Regions from separate parts of the Kosakonia radicincitans DSM 16656 genome, predicted to be linked through region 1. Evidence: predicted binding sites of a transcription regulator. Region 1 holds the regulator's gene; the other holds the start of a gene.

Region 1 (7,592 bases):
GCGTACAAAATAGGTTTTATCGCGGGGAATCAGCAGGAAATGCGGCCTGTTTTTACAGGCCGCTGGAAAGATAAGCTGACAGGAGCGTCAGGCAGCAGGAGTTTTGGCAACCAGACGTTCCGGCAGAATAAAGCTAAAACTCGTCCCTTTGCCGGGCGTACTCGCAATATCAAGGCGGCTTTCGTGATGGTTGAGAGCATGTTTAACAATCGCCAGCCCAAGCCCGCTCCCGCCGGTTTGCCGGGAACGGGCCTTATCGACGCGGTAAAAACGCTCGGTCAGACGCGGAATATGTTCGGCGGCAATGCCCGGACCATTATCCTCAACGCTGAATTCCGCCCCTTGCGGCACATGCTGCCAGCGCACAATAATGTGCGTTCCGGCGGGCGTATGATTCACCGCGTTATACACCAGGTTGGAGATGGCGCTGCGCAATTGCTCCTCATTACCGAGCACTTTTAAGGCGTTATCGACCTCAAACTCCAGGTTGTGCTTTTTTTGGCTGAGCGTCTGCGCTTCCCGTTCAACCAGGCGCAGCATCATCGGCACATCGATGGTTTCATTTGGCGGCAGCGTCGGCGCCGCTTCAATCTTCGACAGCGTCAGCAGCTGGCGCACCAGCCCTTCCATCCGCGATGTTTGCTCACGCATGGTATGCAGCGCTTTTTCGCGCGGCGCGCCTTCCAGCGCCTGCTCCTGCATCATCTCCAGGTAACCTTGCAGCACCGTCAACGGCGTGCGCAATTCATGGCTGACGTTAGCGAAAAAGTTACGCCGCGCGCCTTCCAGTTGGTGCATCTGCGTAACATCGCGCGCCACCAGCAGCAGTTGCTGCTCGCTGTAAGGCATCACGCGGATCTCCAGATGGCGCCCGCTGTTCAGCACCAGATTCAGTGGCCGGGTAAATTCTTGTTTTTTAAGATACTGCGTGAATTCAGGGTAGCGCAGCAGGTTCAGGATGTTCTGCCCGTTATCATCCGGCCAGCGCAGCCCCAGCAGCTGTTGTGCCAGGCCGTTACACCAGAAAATAGACCCTTCTTCGGTGGTGAGGATCACCGCATCCGGCAGAGATTCCGCACCGCTGCGAAAGCGTTTGATGAGATTACCCAGCTCGCGCCGCCGCTTTTTATTACGCATCTGCATCTGGTGCAGCCCGTATAACAGCGGCTCCCAGCTTCCCGTGCCGGGCGGTGGAGTCATACTTTTATCGACCCACAACCACCAGGAGAGGCGCAGTAAATTCCAGAAATGCCAGATCAGCAGCCCGGTTACCGCGGCAAATAAAAACCAGGGCAGGTAACCGAAAATCGCGCCGAGTATAAAAGCAGGTAGACAACAAAGGAGGAGCTCCAGCACCAGCCTTTTCCATGACAGCCGTTCCAGCACGCGTCACACTCCTGTCAAATTTCAGAAACGGGTCGAAAAACGATATCCCGTGCCGCGCACTGTTTGCACCATACGATCGTGACCGCTGTGTTCCAGCGCTTTGCGCAGGCGACGAATATGGACATCAACCGTTCTGTCTTCGACGTAAACATTGGTTCCCCAGACATGGTTCAGCAGTTGTTCACGACTGTACACGCGTTCCGGGTGGGTCATAAAGAAGTGTAAGAGTTTAAACTCCGTCGGCCCCATATCCAGCGGATTTTCGCCGGTCATCACGCGATGCGAAGAGGGATCGAGGCTAAGTCCCTGCATTTCAATCACTTCTTCCACCGCCATCGGCGAAATACGGCGCATAACCGCTTTAATACGGGCAACCAGCTCTTTCGGTGAGAAGGGCTTGGTAATGTAATCGTCCGCACCGGTTTCCAGACCGCGTACACGATCTTCCTCTTCGCCACGCGCCGTCAGCATCATCACCGGAATATCGCGGGTCATGGCCTCGCGTTTCAGGTGCTTAATAAACTGAATACCGGAACCGCCAGGCAACATCCAGTCCAGTAAAACCAAGTCTGGCCAGGGTTCGTTAAGTTGGTTCACCGCACTGTCATAATCTTCAGCTTCTACCGGTTGAAAACCATTTTGCTCGAGCACAAAGCACACCATTTCACGGATCGGTGCTTCATCTTCAACGACCAGAATTCGTCTCGCCATAATTCGCCCTGTTTTCTCGTATAAGTCGTCAGTTTGTATAGCGGCGCCATTATGCGTCAGTTTTATGACAGATTTATGAATAACATGACCACCAGATGACCCTGCCCGCAGCATTATGACAGCGCGAATATTCACGCAGTTAATGTCTCTAACACCCTGAATGTTATAATCGCGTTTATCCATTTTCGCCACGGAATCGCTATGCGCATTATTCACACTTCAGACTGGCATTTGGGTCAGAACTTTTACAGCAAAAGCCGCGCTGCAGAACATGACGCCTTTCTCGACTGGCTGCTGAATGCCGCAGAGCAGCACCAGGTGGACGCCATTATTGTTGCAGGTGATATCTTTGATACCGGTTCTCCGCCCAGTTATGCCCGCGAGTTATATAACCGCTTTGTGGTGAAACTCCAGCAAACCGGCTGCCAGTTAGTGGTGCTGGCGGGCAACCATGATTCCGTGGCAACGCTGAACGAATCAAAAGAGATCCTCGCTTACCTGAAAACCACCGTGGTCGCCAGTGCCGGCGCCGCACCATTCTGGCTCAATCGCCGTGATGGCACGCCCGGCGCCGTTTTCTGTCCGGTACCGTTTTTACGCCCGCGTGACATGGTCATCAGCCAGGCCGGATTATCAGGGCAGGAAAAACAGCAACATCTGCTGGCGGCTATTACCGATTACTACCAGAAGCAGTATGACGCCGCCTGCATTCTGCGCGGCGAGCAGGCGCTGCCGATTATCGCCAGCGGCCATTTGACCACCGTCGGTGCCAGCAAAAGTGACGCCGTACGTGACATCTATATCGGCACCCTGGATGCCTTCCCGGCGGAGAATTTCCCGCCAGCCGACTATATTGCGCTTGGACATATTCACCGCGCGCAGAAAATTGGCGGCCTGCAGCATATTCGCTACTGCGGTTCACCGATCCCACTGAGTTTTGATGAAACCGGAAAGCGTAAAAGCGTCAATCTGGTCACGTTCAGCGATGGCAAGCTGGCGGAAGTTACCGCGCTCGACATTCCGGCCACGCAGCCGCTGGCCGTAATCAAGGGTGATTTCGCCGAGATTTGCCGCCAGCTTGAGCAGTGGCGCGATGCGTCCACCGACACGCCAGTCTGGCTGGATATTGAAATTGAAAGCCGCGAATATCTGGCTGATATGCAACGTAAAATCCAGCAAGTTACCGAAGATTTGCCCGTCGAAGTGTTGCTGGTGCGCCGCAGCCGCGAACAGCGGGAGCGGATCCTCGCCGGAGAGCTGCGGGAAACGCTCAGTGAATTGAAAGTTGAAGAGGTCTTCGCCCGCCGCCTGGCGCAGGAAGAGATCGACGAGATGCAAACGGCGCGCCTGCAAGCCTTGTTCAGTGAAGCGCGCCAGGCGCTGGATGCGGAGAAAGAGGCATGAAGATCCTCAGTTTGCGGTTAAAAAACCTCAACTCGCTGAAAGGCGAATGGAAAATCGACTTTACCGAAGAGCCGTTCGCCAGCAACGGTTTGTTCGCCATTACCGGCGCGACGGGCGCAGGGAAAACCACCCTGCTCGATGCTATTTGTCTGGCGCTGTACCACGAAACACCGCGCCTTAGCACCCTGTCACAATCGCAAAACGATCTGATGACCCGCGATACTGCCGAGTGCCTGGCGGAAGTGGAATTTGAAGTAAAAGGCATTGCTTACCGCGCTTTCTGGAGCCAGAGCCGCGCGCGCGGTCAGGCAGATGGCAATCTGCAAGCACCGCGCGTCGAGCTCGCGACCTGCGCCGACGGCAAAATCCTCGCCGATAAAGTCAAAGATAAACTCGATCTCACCGCCTCATTAACCGGGCTGGACTACGGCCGCTTTACCCGCTCAATGCTGCTGTCGCAGGGGCAATTTGCCGCGTTTCTCAATGCCAAACCGCGCGAGCGCGCCGAGCTGCTGGAAGAGCTGACGGGCACGGAAATCTATGGCCAGATTTCGGCCATGGTGTTTGAGAAACATAAAGCGGCCAAAACCCGGCTGGAACAGCTACAGGCGCAGGCGGAAGGCGTGGTGCTGCTCAACGATGAACAGCGCCAGCAACTGAGTACAGGTTTGCAGGCGCTTACTGACGAAGAAAAAACGCTGCTGGCCGGGCAACAAACCACGCAGGCACAGGCGCAATGGCTAAACCGAGAAGCCGAACTTCGTGCCGCGCTCGGACGGGCGCAAGCCGCGCAGGTGCAGGCGCAGCAGGCGCTGGCTGCCGCGCAGCCGCAACTGGCGCGGCTTGCCCTGGCGCAACCGGCTTTGCAGTTACGTCCGCTGTGGGAACGTCTTGAAGAGCAACATAAAGCGCTGGCCCGTACCCGCAGCCAAAGTGAAGAAGTAAATACTCGCTTACATGCCAGCCTGTTGCAGCGCGCGCGTATCCGCGCAACCGCCGTCGAGAAGCATGCCGTTCTGCTGGGCAGTCAAAAAACGGTTGCCGGCTGGCTGGCCGAACATGCCCGCTTCCAGCGCTGGCACAGCGAACTGACCGGCTGGCGCGTGCTGTTTAACCAGTTGGAAGAGGAGAAAAAGCAGTGGCAAAGCCTGCAACAGCGCGTGCTGACCCATCAGCAGAAACTGCAAACGCTGCCGGAAGCCACGCTGGAACTGACGGCGGAAGAGACGGCTGCGGCGATGGCGCAGTGCGCACAGCATCGCCCGCTACGCCAACAGCTTGCCGCCCTGCACGCCCGCTTCGCTCCGCTGCGCAAGCAACTGAGCCTGCGTCAGCAAAGCCTGCGGGATCTGCAAGCCGAGCAGGAAAAGCTCAACGCCGAGCGGGAACAAAAACGCGCGTTGTATAAAGAAAAAAACCAGTTGCTGACAGAAGTCACCACCATCTGCGAGCTGGAAAACACCATCAAAAGTCTGGAGAGCGAGCGCGCGCGCCTGCAGGCGGGTCAGCCCTGTCCGCTGTGTGGCGCCACGGAACATCCGGCGGTTGCGCACTACCAGACGATCGAGCCAGGCGTGAACCAGTCTCGCCGTCAGTTGCTGTTTGACGAAGTGCAGAAGGTAAAAGAAGAAGGCGTGGCGCTGGGCGAGCGGCTGAAAGGCATAGCTGAACGTTATGAAAAAGACGAGCGCGAAGTCCGCTCGCTTCAACAGGATGAACAAACGGGATTGCAGGAGTGGGTTACGCTGTGCGAGCAGTTGAATGTCTCGCTGGATCCGCACCGTGAATTGACCAGTTGGCAAAGCGCGCAGGATGCGTATGAACACCAGCTCTATCTGCACAACCAGCGCCAGACATTACTTTTTCAAATCAACGAACTGCAACAGCAGAGCGAACAATACCAGCAGGCAGTCACCACCCGTCGCGACACGCTGGCTGCGGCGCTGCAACAACTGGATCTGACTCTGCCACCGGAAGGCGAAGAAGCCGCATGGCTGGCGGCGCGCGCGCAGGAAGCGGAGCAATGGCAACAGCAGCAGCAACAGCAGATCGCGCTGCAAGAGCAAATCACCCAACTTACGCCCATTCTCGATACGCTGCCCACCGACGAAACGCCCGCCGAAGCGCAAAACGTGGCGCTGGAAGGCTGGCGCCAGGTGCATGACGACTGCGTGTCGCTGCGAAGCCAATGGCAAACCCTGCATCAGCAACTGGCGCAGGAGAGCGAAACGGCTGAAGCGCTGGAGAAACAGTTCCTTGCGGCGCTGGAAAACAGCGTCTTTGCCGATAAACACGCGTTTCTCAGCGCACTGCTTTCCGATGACGAACACCAGCGGCTGGAGCAGTTGCGTCAGAAGCTCGACGCCGATTGCCAGCAGAAACAGGCGCTGGCCGCCAGCGCCGAACAAGCCGTTGCCGCCCATCGGGCGCAGCCGCCTGCCGGGCTGGAGGAAAATGCCACAGCCGACAGCATCGCGCAGGCGCTGGAACAGGTTTCGCGTCAACTGCGTGAAAACACCACCCGTCAGGGGGAACTTCGCCAGCAGTTAAAACAGGATGCCGATAACCGTACGCGCCAGCAGGCAGTGTTGCAGGAGATCGGGCGGGCCAGCGTGCTGTATGACGACTGGGGTCATCTCAATGCGCTTATCGGCTCGAAAGAGGGAGATAAATTCCGCAAATTCGCGCAGGGTCTGACGCTGGATAATCTTGTCTGGCTGGCGAACAACCAGCTCGCGCGTCTGCATGGTCGTTACCTGCTGAAACGCAAAGCCAGCGAAGCACTGGAACTGGAAGTGGTGGATACCTGGCAGGCGGATGCGGTGCGCGATACGCGTACGCTCTCCGGCGGTGAAAGCTTCCTTGTCAGCCTTGCGCTGGCGCTGGCGCTGTCGGATTTGGTCAGCCATAAAACGCGCATCGATTCGCTATTCCTTGATGAAGGCTTTGGCACACTGGATAGCGAAACGCTGGATACCGCGCTCGACGCCCTCGATGCGCTGAATGCCAGTGGCAAAACCATCGGCGTGATCAGCCACGTAGAAGCGATGAAAGAGCGGATCCCGGTGCAGATCAAGGTGAAGAAAATCAACGGGCTGGGTTACAGCAAGCTCGACAGAAAATATGCGGTTTCGTAGATATTACGCCGTTGCGCAGGCCGGATAGTGCTGACGCTTATCCGGCCTGCGAAGCCACTATTCCATCTGCGGTTTTACTCGCCCTGCGGCCACAGCCAGGCCGCGCCGCGCACGCCGCTGGAATCGCCGTGCAGCGCTTTACGGATCGGCGTTTCGCATTCGCCGCCAAACACCCAGTTGCGCACCAGTACAGGAACGGTCTGGTACAGCCTGTCGACATTGCTCATGCCGCCGCCGAGGACAATCACATCCGGATCGAGAATATTGACTACGTGCGCCAGCGACTTCGCCAGCCGCAACTCGTAGCGGCTGAGCGCCAGTTCAGCCACCGCATCCTGCTCGCCGACCAGACGCATAATCTCATTACCTTTTAGCGCATTACCGCTTAAGCGCTGGTAATCCGTGGCAAAGCCGGTGCCGGAGATAAAGGTTTCGATACAGCCTTGCTTGCCGCAGTAACAGGGCACTTCGGCGCGATATCGCAACTCATCATCATCCATCCACGGCAGCGGATTATGCCCCCACTCGCCCGCCGTGCCGTTGCCACCGGTGTGCACATGCCCGTTGATCGCCACGCCGGAACCGCAACCGGTGCCAATGATCACCGCGAACACCGTTTGCGCCCCGGCCGCTGCGCCATCCACCGCTTCGGACACCGCCAGGCAGTTGGCATCGTTCGCCAGCCGCACTTCCCGCTGCAGCCGCTGGCTTAAATCTTTGTCGAACGGTTTACCGTTCAGCCAGGTGGAGTTGGCGTTTTTCACCACCCCGGTATAGGGCGAAATGGAACCGGGGATCCCCATGCCGACGGTTCCCCGCTGGCCGGTCTCTTTTTCCGCCAGATCCACCAGCGTCGCAATCAACTCTATGGTTTGCAGATAGTCGCGCGGCGTGGCCTGCCGATGGCGGAAAAGCTCTTCGCCGCCATCGCCCAGCGCAATAATCTCTGTTTTT
Region 2 (7,592 bases), 490 kb from region 1:
GCCGCATATTGTCAGTGCCGATCTGGGCGAACCGATTGACGCCGCTGTGATGTCTGCCGGGTTACGCACGCTGGAAACGCAAGCAGAGTGGCTGCTGGTGGAAGGGGCGGGCGGCTGGTTTACGCCGCTTTCAGAAACGTTCACCTATGCCGACTGGGTTATTCAGGAGCAGTTGCCGGTGATTCTGGTGGTGGGCGTGAAATTGGGCTGTATCAACCACGCCATGCTGACAGCGCAAGCGGTACGCCAGGCAGGATTAAGGCTGGCGGGCTGGATTGCTAACGATGTGGTGGCGCCAGGCGCGCGTCACCGGGAGTATATGGCGACGCTGCGGCGCGTGATGCAGGCTCCACTGATTGGTGAAATCCCCTGGTTTGCCCACGCGCCCGAAAAAGAAAAAACAGGCCATTTTCTCGATCTCAGCGTACTGACTCCCGTGTCATCCAGTGTGACAGCATCTGATCATCCAGTTGTCTGACATCTCCCTGCGCGACGTTGCGTCCCCGGTGCAACAGACAAAAACGGTCGGCTACCCGGCGAATGAATGAGAGATGCTGCTCGGCCAGTAAAATGGTCATGCCGAATTCCTGGTTCAGCCGTACGATCAGGTTACCCAGTTTATGGATAAACGCCTGGCCCAGCCCGCGCGTCGGCTCATCAAGCAGGAGCAATCGCGGGCGGGTGACCAGCGCCCGCGCCATCGCCAGTTGTTGCTGGTTATCCTCTGACAGCTCTGCGCCACGTACCGGACGCAGCGTATACAGCTCAGGGAACAGGTCGTAAATATCGCGCCCCATGACGCTTCCCGGCTCGCCGACTGCACGCATGGCAATATGCAGGTTCTCCTCCACGGTCAATTGCGAAAAGATGCGCCGGTCCTGCGGCACATAGCCAATTCCCATTGCGCTGCGGTGCTCTGCCTGAATATTCAGCAGATCGCACGGTGGTGCGCCTGCTTCCTGCCAAATCATGCTGCCGCTCTCAATGGGTAAATAACCGGAAATGCAATTTATGAGTGTTGTTTTCCCCATTCCTGGCATGCCGATGATCGAATTACATACGCCCGGGGTTAAATCAAGATCAACATTCCATAACGTATGCTGATTACCGTAGTACTGGTTTACTGCGCGTAAGCTCAACATTGTCCGCTCCTTCTTACGGCTCTGGTGACCATTCCGTATTGCAAAAGGCTTGCCAGAAGCGAAAAAAGGCTTTTTTTTCGGATGCGGATGATAAAACTGCCGTTTAACACGCGGGAAAGAGAGAACGCAGGTAAATATCCTGCACTTTGCCAGTGCTACCAGTGTTGGGTTGTGGTGCAGCAAAGCGACAATTTGTGATTGGTCTCTCATGAGGATGACGTCTTTGTTTAGCTGATAATGAGCAAAAAGAAATGATAAAAATTTTTTAACGAAGAGTTGTTGGGTCTTGTTGGGAATTTGTCGGCTGGCGAGGTATACGGGCTGGCGGCAGTTATCCACTATTCCTGTGGATAACCTTGTGTATTAGAGTTAGAAAACGTGCGGCAAGCGAGAGCGGACGCGGCTTCCGTCTGAATTGGTGCGAAACCCGGCTTTTTGAATTAATTTTTATTTATCAATTGGTTATATAAAATCAATGGTTGTAAGAAAAGTGTCACTGGCTGCCACAAAACTTTCAAGGTGCGGCTTGACAATTGTTAAAAAGTGAAGATTCCTGGGGATAACCCTGCGGGTGTGGTGTTTTATCTTGTCGGGGGGGAAATTTAACGCGAAAACGCATTTCTTTATCGCGGGTAGACCAAATCAGCTAACCTGCTACTGTTTTTTCATCCAGTATTATTTATTGGCAAAAGTGAACAGGGTGAGTAAAATATGTTACCTGCCCGCTCATTCCTTCACCAGGTAGCCGTTCATGAGTAAACCGTTCAAACTGAATTCTGCTTTTCGTCCCTCCGGCGACCAGCCTGAGGCGATTCGTCGGCTTAAGGAAGGTCTGGAAGACGGCCTCGCGCACCAGACGCTGCTGGGGGTTACCGGCTCGGGTAAGACCTTTACCATCGCCAATGTCATTGCCGATCTGCAACGCCCTACGATGGTGCTGGCGCCGAACAAAACGCTGGCGGCGCAGTTGTATGGCGAAATGAAGGAGTTCTTCCCGGAAAACGCGGTGGAGTATTTCGTCTCCTACTATGACTACTACCAGCCGGAAGCCTATGTGCCCAGCTCGGACACCTTTATCGAAAAAGATGCCTCGGTGAACGAGCATATCGAGCAGATGCGCCTGTCAGCAACGAAGGCGCTGCTGGAACGCCGTGATGTGGTGGTCGTGGCGTCCGTTTCGGCCATCTATGGCCTGGGCGATCCGGATCTCTACCTGAAGATGATGCTCCATCTGACCAACGGCATGATTATCGACCAGCGTTCGATTCTGCGTCGTCTGGCAGAACTTCAGTACACCCGCAACGATCAGGCCTTCCAGCGCGGGACGTTTCGCGTGCGTGGGGAAGTGATTGATATCTTCCCGGCGGAATCGGATGACCTGGCGCTGCGCGTCGAGTTGTTCGACGAAGAAGTAGAGCGTCTGTCGCTGTTTGACCCGCTCACCGGGCATGTGGAATCGACGGTTCAGCGCTTTACCATTTACCCGAAAACGCACTACGTGACGCCGCGCGAGCGTATCGTGCAGGCGATGGAAGAGATCAAAGATGAGCTGGCAGAACGGCGTAAAACGCTGCTGGCGAACAATAAGCTGCTGGAAGAGCAGCGTCTCAGCCAGCGCACGCAGTTCGATCTGGAGATGATGAACGAGCTGGGCTACTGCTCCGGCATCGAAAACTACTCGCGCTATCTCTCCGGGCGCGGCCCTGGCGAGCCGCCGCCAACGCTGTTTGATTACCTGCCAGCCGATGGCCTGTTAGTGATCGACGAATCCCACGTCACCATCCCGCAAATCGGCGGGATGTTCCGTGGCGACCGGGCGCGTAAAGAGACACTGGTGGAGTACGGTTTCCGTCTGCCGTCGGCGCTGGACAACCGTCCGCTGAAATTTGAAGAGTTTGAAGCGCTGGCGCCGCAGTCTATCTATGTTTCGGCGACGCCGGGCAATTACGAGCTGGAGAAATCCGGCGATGAAGTGATTGACCAGGTGGTACGTCCGACAGGTTTGCTGGATCCCATCATCGAAGTGCGCCCGGTCGCTACGCAGGTTGACGATCTGCTGTCGGAAATCCGCATCCGCGCGGCCATTAATGAGCGCGTGCTGGTGACGACGTTGACCAAGCGTATGGCGGAAGATCTCACCGAATATCTGGAAGAGCACGGTGAACGGGTGCGTTATCTGCACTCTGATATTGATACGGTTGAACGTATGGAAATTATCCGCGACCTGCGTCTCGGCGAGTTTGATGTGCTGGTGGGCATCAACCTGCTGCGCGAAGGGCTGGATATGCCGGAAGTGTCGCTGGTGGCGATTCTGGATGCGGACAAAGAGGGCTTCCTGCGTTCGGAGCGTTCACTGATTCAGACCATTGGCCGCGCAGCGCGTAACATCAACGGGAAAGCGATTCTGTACGGCGATAAGATCACGCCATCGATGGCGAAAGCAATCGGTGAAACCGAACGCCGCCGCGAAAAACAGCACGCTTATAACGTTGAGCACGGCATAACGCCGCAAGGCCTGAACAAGAAGGTGGTGGATATTCTGGCGATGGGCGAAGGGCTGGCGAAAACGCGTGCGAAAGGGCGTGGCAAAACCCGCACCCCGGCGCAGGTGGAAGCGGCAGAACTGGCGCTGACGCCGAAAGCGCTGCAACAGAAAATCCACGAGCTGGAAGGGCTGATGATGCAGCATGCGCAGAATCTGGAATTCGAAGAGGCGGCGCAGGTACGCGATCAATTGCACCAGCTACGTGAACTGTTTATTGTCGCATCTTAATGTTTGCTTAACCTACTCCTGACACACTGCCCCCACTATTCTGGAGGGCAGTGTCATGCAGCAGTTTAACGTTCGTGAATTTTTAGCCGTCGCCTTCGCACTGGCATTAGTGATCGGTTTCGCTCATCTGTGGGTGCTGAGCTACTGATGGTAAATGGCGGGCGGCCGGAAGAAATTTAATCCACGCCCGTACACCGGATTGCGTAAGGCGGTTGTGCAAAAAGAACTGTGCGTCATGAAGCTGTGCGATGCGCGACACGATGCTTAACCCCAGCCCGGTTCCGCCGTAACGGCTGTCCATGCGGACAAACGCTTTGCTCAGTTCTCCGCTGCGGCTCTCATCAATGCCCGGACCTTCATCCTCCACGGCCAGCACTGGCGTAGCAGCCGGTTCGATGCGTATCGTAATGACCGAACCTTCCGGGCTGTAGCGGTACGCGTTCTCCACCAGATTTCTCACCAGCAACCTTAACAGCGTGGCATCGCCGGATACGGCAATATCGGCGTCAATTTCCGGCACCGCCAGCGTTTGCTTACGCCCGGCGAGCATGGCTTCCAGCTCGCTGCGAATGGGCGCTACTACGTCGGCCATCAGCTGTACCTGCTGATAACTGCCTGCCGAAAAAGACTGTCCGACGCGGGCAAGCAGCAGCAACTGCGCGATGTTTTCCGTCATCTGTTCGAGCCGCTGTACCAATGGCTCGACGTTGATGCCGTTGGTTTTTGCCATCAGCTCCAGGTGCAGCCGTAGCCCGGCCAGCGGCGTGCGTAGCTCATGCGCCACATCCGCTGTAAATAATCGCTCACGATCCAGCGTGAGCGTCAGCCGTGAGACGAGGTCGTTAATCGATGTCGTAACAGCTTCCACTTCGCTGACGCTGTTGTTTAACGTAATCGGTTGCAGGTTGTTCGGCGTACGTTTATTAAGCTCTTCCTGCAACTCCAGCAGCGGGCGGGTAATGGCTTTGACCGCCTGCATACAAAGCAGCAACGCCAGCCCGATAATCAGCAGGCTTGGCACCAGCAGGCTGGCGACCGCCTCGCGGACTTCATGTTCAATATGTTTACGGTTGCTATGGTTGTGGAGCGCGGCCTGCACCAGTAACTGGATTTGCTCTTCACTTTCATGCCACAGCCAGAACACACTGACCAACTGGCAAAACACCAGAATCCCGCCGATGGTCAGCAGCAGACGGCGGCGCATGCTCCAGTGGCTGAAATTGAAAAACGCCATTGATTACTCCCGGTGTTGCGGCTGAACCAGCATGTAGCCAAACCCGCGGACGGTACGAATGCGCGACTTGCCGATTTTGTCGCGCAGATTATGAATATGGACTTCCAGCGTATTGGTCGAGGGCTCGTTGTCCCAGTTGTAGATATCGTTATAGAGAATTTCCCGGTGCACCGGGCTGTCGGCTTTCAGCATCAGGCGCGAAAGCAGGGCGTACTCTTTCGGCGTCAGATCCAGCAACTGGTTGTCCAGCCACGCCTGGCGGCGGGTGACATTCAGCGTCAGATTACCGTGGGTGATTTCGTTTTCGCCCTGATTATGATGACGGCGCAGCAGCGCGCGGATACGGGCATTCAGTTCATCCAGCGCGAAGGGTTTGACCAGGTAATCGTCTGCGCCGGTATCCAGCCCGGCGACGCGATCTTCCAGCGTATCGCGGGCGGTGAGAATCAGCACTGGCTGGGTATATTTTTCGCGCCGCAAACGGGTGAGCAGATGTAATCCGTCTTCATCGGGCAGACCAAGATCGAGCACGATCAGGCTGTAGTGGCCATTCGCCAGGCACAACACCGCTTCGTGCGCGGTGGATACGCCATCGCAGGCATATCCTTCGCTTTGCATCGCCAGAATCAACCCCTGCAACAGCAGGGCATCGTCTTCAACCACCAGAATCTTCATTTCGCCTGCTCCCGGCACGACGTTAAAATATCGTCTTCAGCACGGTACTCTTTCGTGCTGACCCCCAGTATACCCAACATTGTCGGGAAGAGGTTGTCCTGCGAAATCGCCTTCTCCCGCGCATTTTTTTGCAGGCACTGGTTATTCACGCTGTAGCGTTTCTGGTAGTCATCGGACAACCAGATCAGCATCGGAATATGTTTTTGTGTTTCTGGTGCGATGGAATAAGGCAGACCGTGCAAATAGACGCCATTTTCACCCAATGATTCACCATGATCGGAGAGATAAACCAGGCTGGTGGTAAATCTGTCCTGTTTGGATTGCAATAATTTAATCGCTTTATCAACAATATAGTCGATATACAAAATGGTATTGTCGTAGGTATTTACCAGTTGCTGCTGTGAGCAGCCCTGAATTTCGTTGGTATCACAGGTTGGCGTAAATTTGCGGAACTGCGCCGGATAGCGGTTGTAATAAGTCGGCCCGTGGCTACCAATGGTATGCAAAACGATAATGCCGTCGCCCTGTAATTTGTCGATATAGCTGGCGAGATCGTGGAATAAGATCTCATCCTGGCATTCGCCCTTAATGCAATATTCCGGCAGGTTTAACTGCGTCACATCCTGGTGAGGCACGCGATCGCAGGCGCCTTTACAACCGCCGTCATTTTCATTCCATAAAACCTGAATACCGGCGCGTTGGATAATATCCAGCAGCCCTTCCTGATGGTGGGCAAGCTGATCGTCGTAATGCTCCCGCGTCATCCCCGAAAACATGCACGGGACCGAGACAGCGGTGGCGGTGCCGCAGGATGTCGCGTTCGGAAAGTAAATAACATTATCCTGTTTTAACAGCGGGTTAGTTTCGCGTTCATAACCACCAAGCGAGAAATTCGCCGCGCGGGACGTTTCACCCACGACCAGTATGGTCAGGTTCTTACGCGGACCATTTTTCATTTCCGGGCGTTGCTGAGCATCTTCGCCAATACGCACCAGCGGCAAATTATCCATGCGATTATGGGAATACCAGGACAGAGACGCCACAATGGAGTTGGACGGGCTGAGAGATTTCACCAACTCTTTATTATTGCGGAATAGCGAGGCGTAATCTTTATAAAACAGCAGCGCCACCAGCACGATAAGCAGCGCAGAAATAACGATACTGACCGCACGATACGCGATGCTGCGCAGCGCGGATTGTGCCGGTTTAATTTTAATAAACCAGGCAATGAGTACCGGCATGATGGCAGTCAGTAAAATCGTCAGCACCATTTTTGTCGACATCAGGGCGAAACTTTCCGCTGGCGTGGTGTCGAGAATATTGGTGATCATCGAGCGGTCAATGACGATGCCAAAGGTCGAAATAAAATATTGCGCTGCCGCGCTGACCAGCACAAATACTGTGATAACGGGGCGTTCAAGAAAGAAGAATGACGCCAGTGACAGCACGATATTGATCACGCTGAACGCCACCACTGGCATAGACAGAAACACCAGCCAGTTACGCAGCGAGTTTACCGGTAATAGCGTAAAAGCCTGGTGATAGAAAACGATATTCAGCGCCAGCGCAATATAGAGTGCGAACAGAATAATAAACTGAAGACGGCTTAACGCCGGCCGACGAAGGTGAAGCATACGTATTCTCGGGTCCTGCAAAGGAAAGTAGCGCTATGCTGACAGGCGTTTTTTAAGACAACCTTAAGAAATTAATTAATGCAGCGGCGAGTAAAAAAGCCGCCGAAAAGTTAACCCAGTTGCTGTACCGCCTT

The links. Region 1 encodes PhoB, which activates phosphate uptake and scavenging genes when phosphate is short. Its sites were predicted from a motif close to CTGTCATAAAACTGNCNNAT; they were not measured.
Region 2: the regulator PhoB is predicted to act here: its motif matches at 1,643-1,662, upstream of uvrB (excinuclease ABC subunit UvrB).

What each region holds. Positions count from the first base shown of each region.
Region 1 covers NZ_CP018016.1:4,393,508-4,401,099, forward strand. Annotated here, with positions in the region: gene phoR (phosphate regulon sensor histidine kinase PhoR) at 88-1,386, opposite strand; gene phoB (phosphate response regulator transcription factor PhoB) at 1,408-2,097, opposite strand; gene sbcD (exonuclease subunit SbcD) at 2,299-3,501, shown strand; gene sbcC (exonuclease subunit SbcC) at 3,498-6,638, shown strand; gene mak (fructokinase) at 6,713-7,592, opposite strand, start outside.
Region 2 covers NZ_CP018016.1:3,901,134-3,908,725, reverse strand. Annotated here, with positions in the region: gene bioD (dethiobiotin synthase) at 1-478, shown strand, start outside; gene Y71_RS18815 (ABC transporter ATP-binding protein) at 420-1,142, opposite strand; gene uvrB (excinuclease ABC subunit UvrB) at 1,894-3,915, shown strand; gene pmrB (two-component system sensor histidine kinase PmrB) at 4,022-5,149, opposite strand; gene pmrA (two-component system response regulator PmrA) at 5,153-5,824, opposite strand; gene eptA (phosphoethanolamine transferase EptA) at 5,821-7,464, opposite strand; gene yvcK (uridine diphosphate-N-acetylglucosamine-binding protein YvcK) at 7,569-7,592, opposite strand, start outside.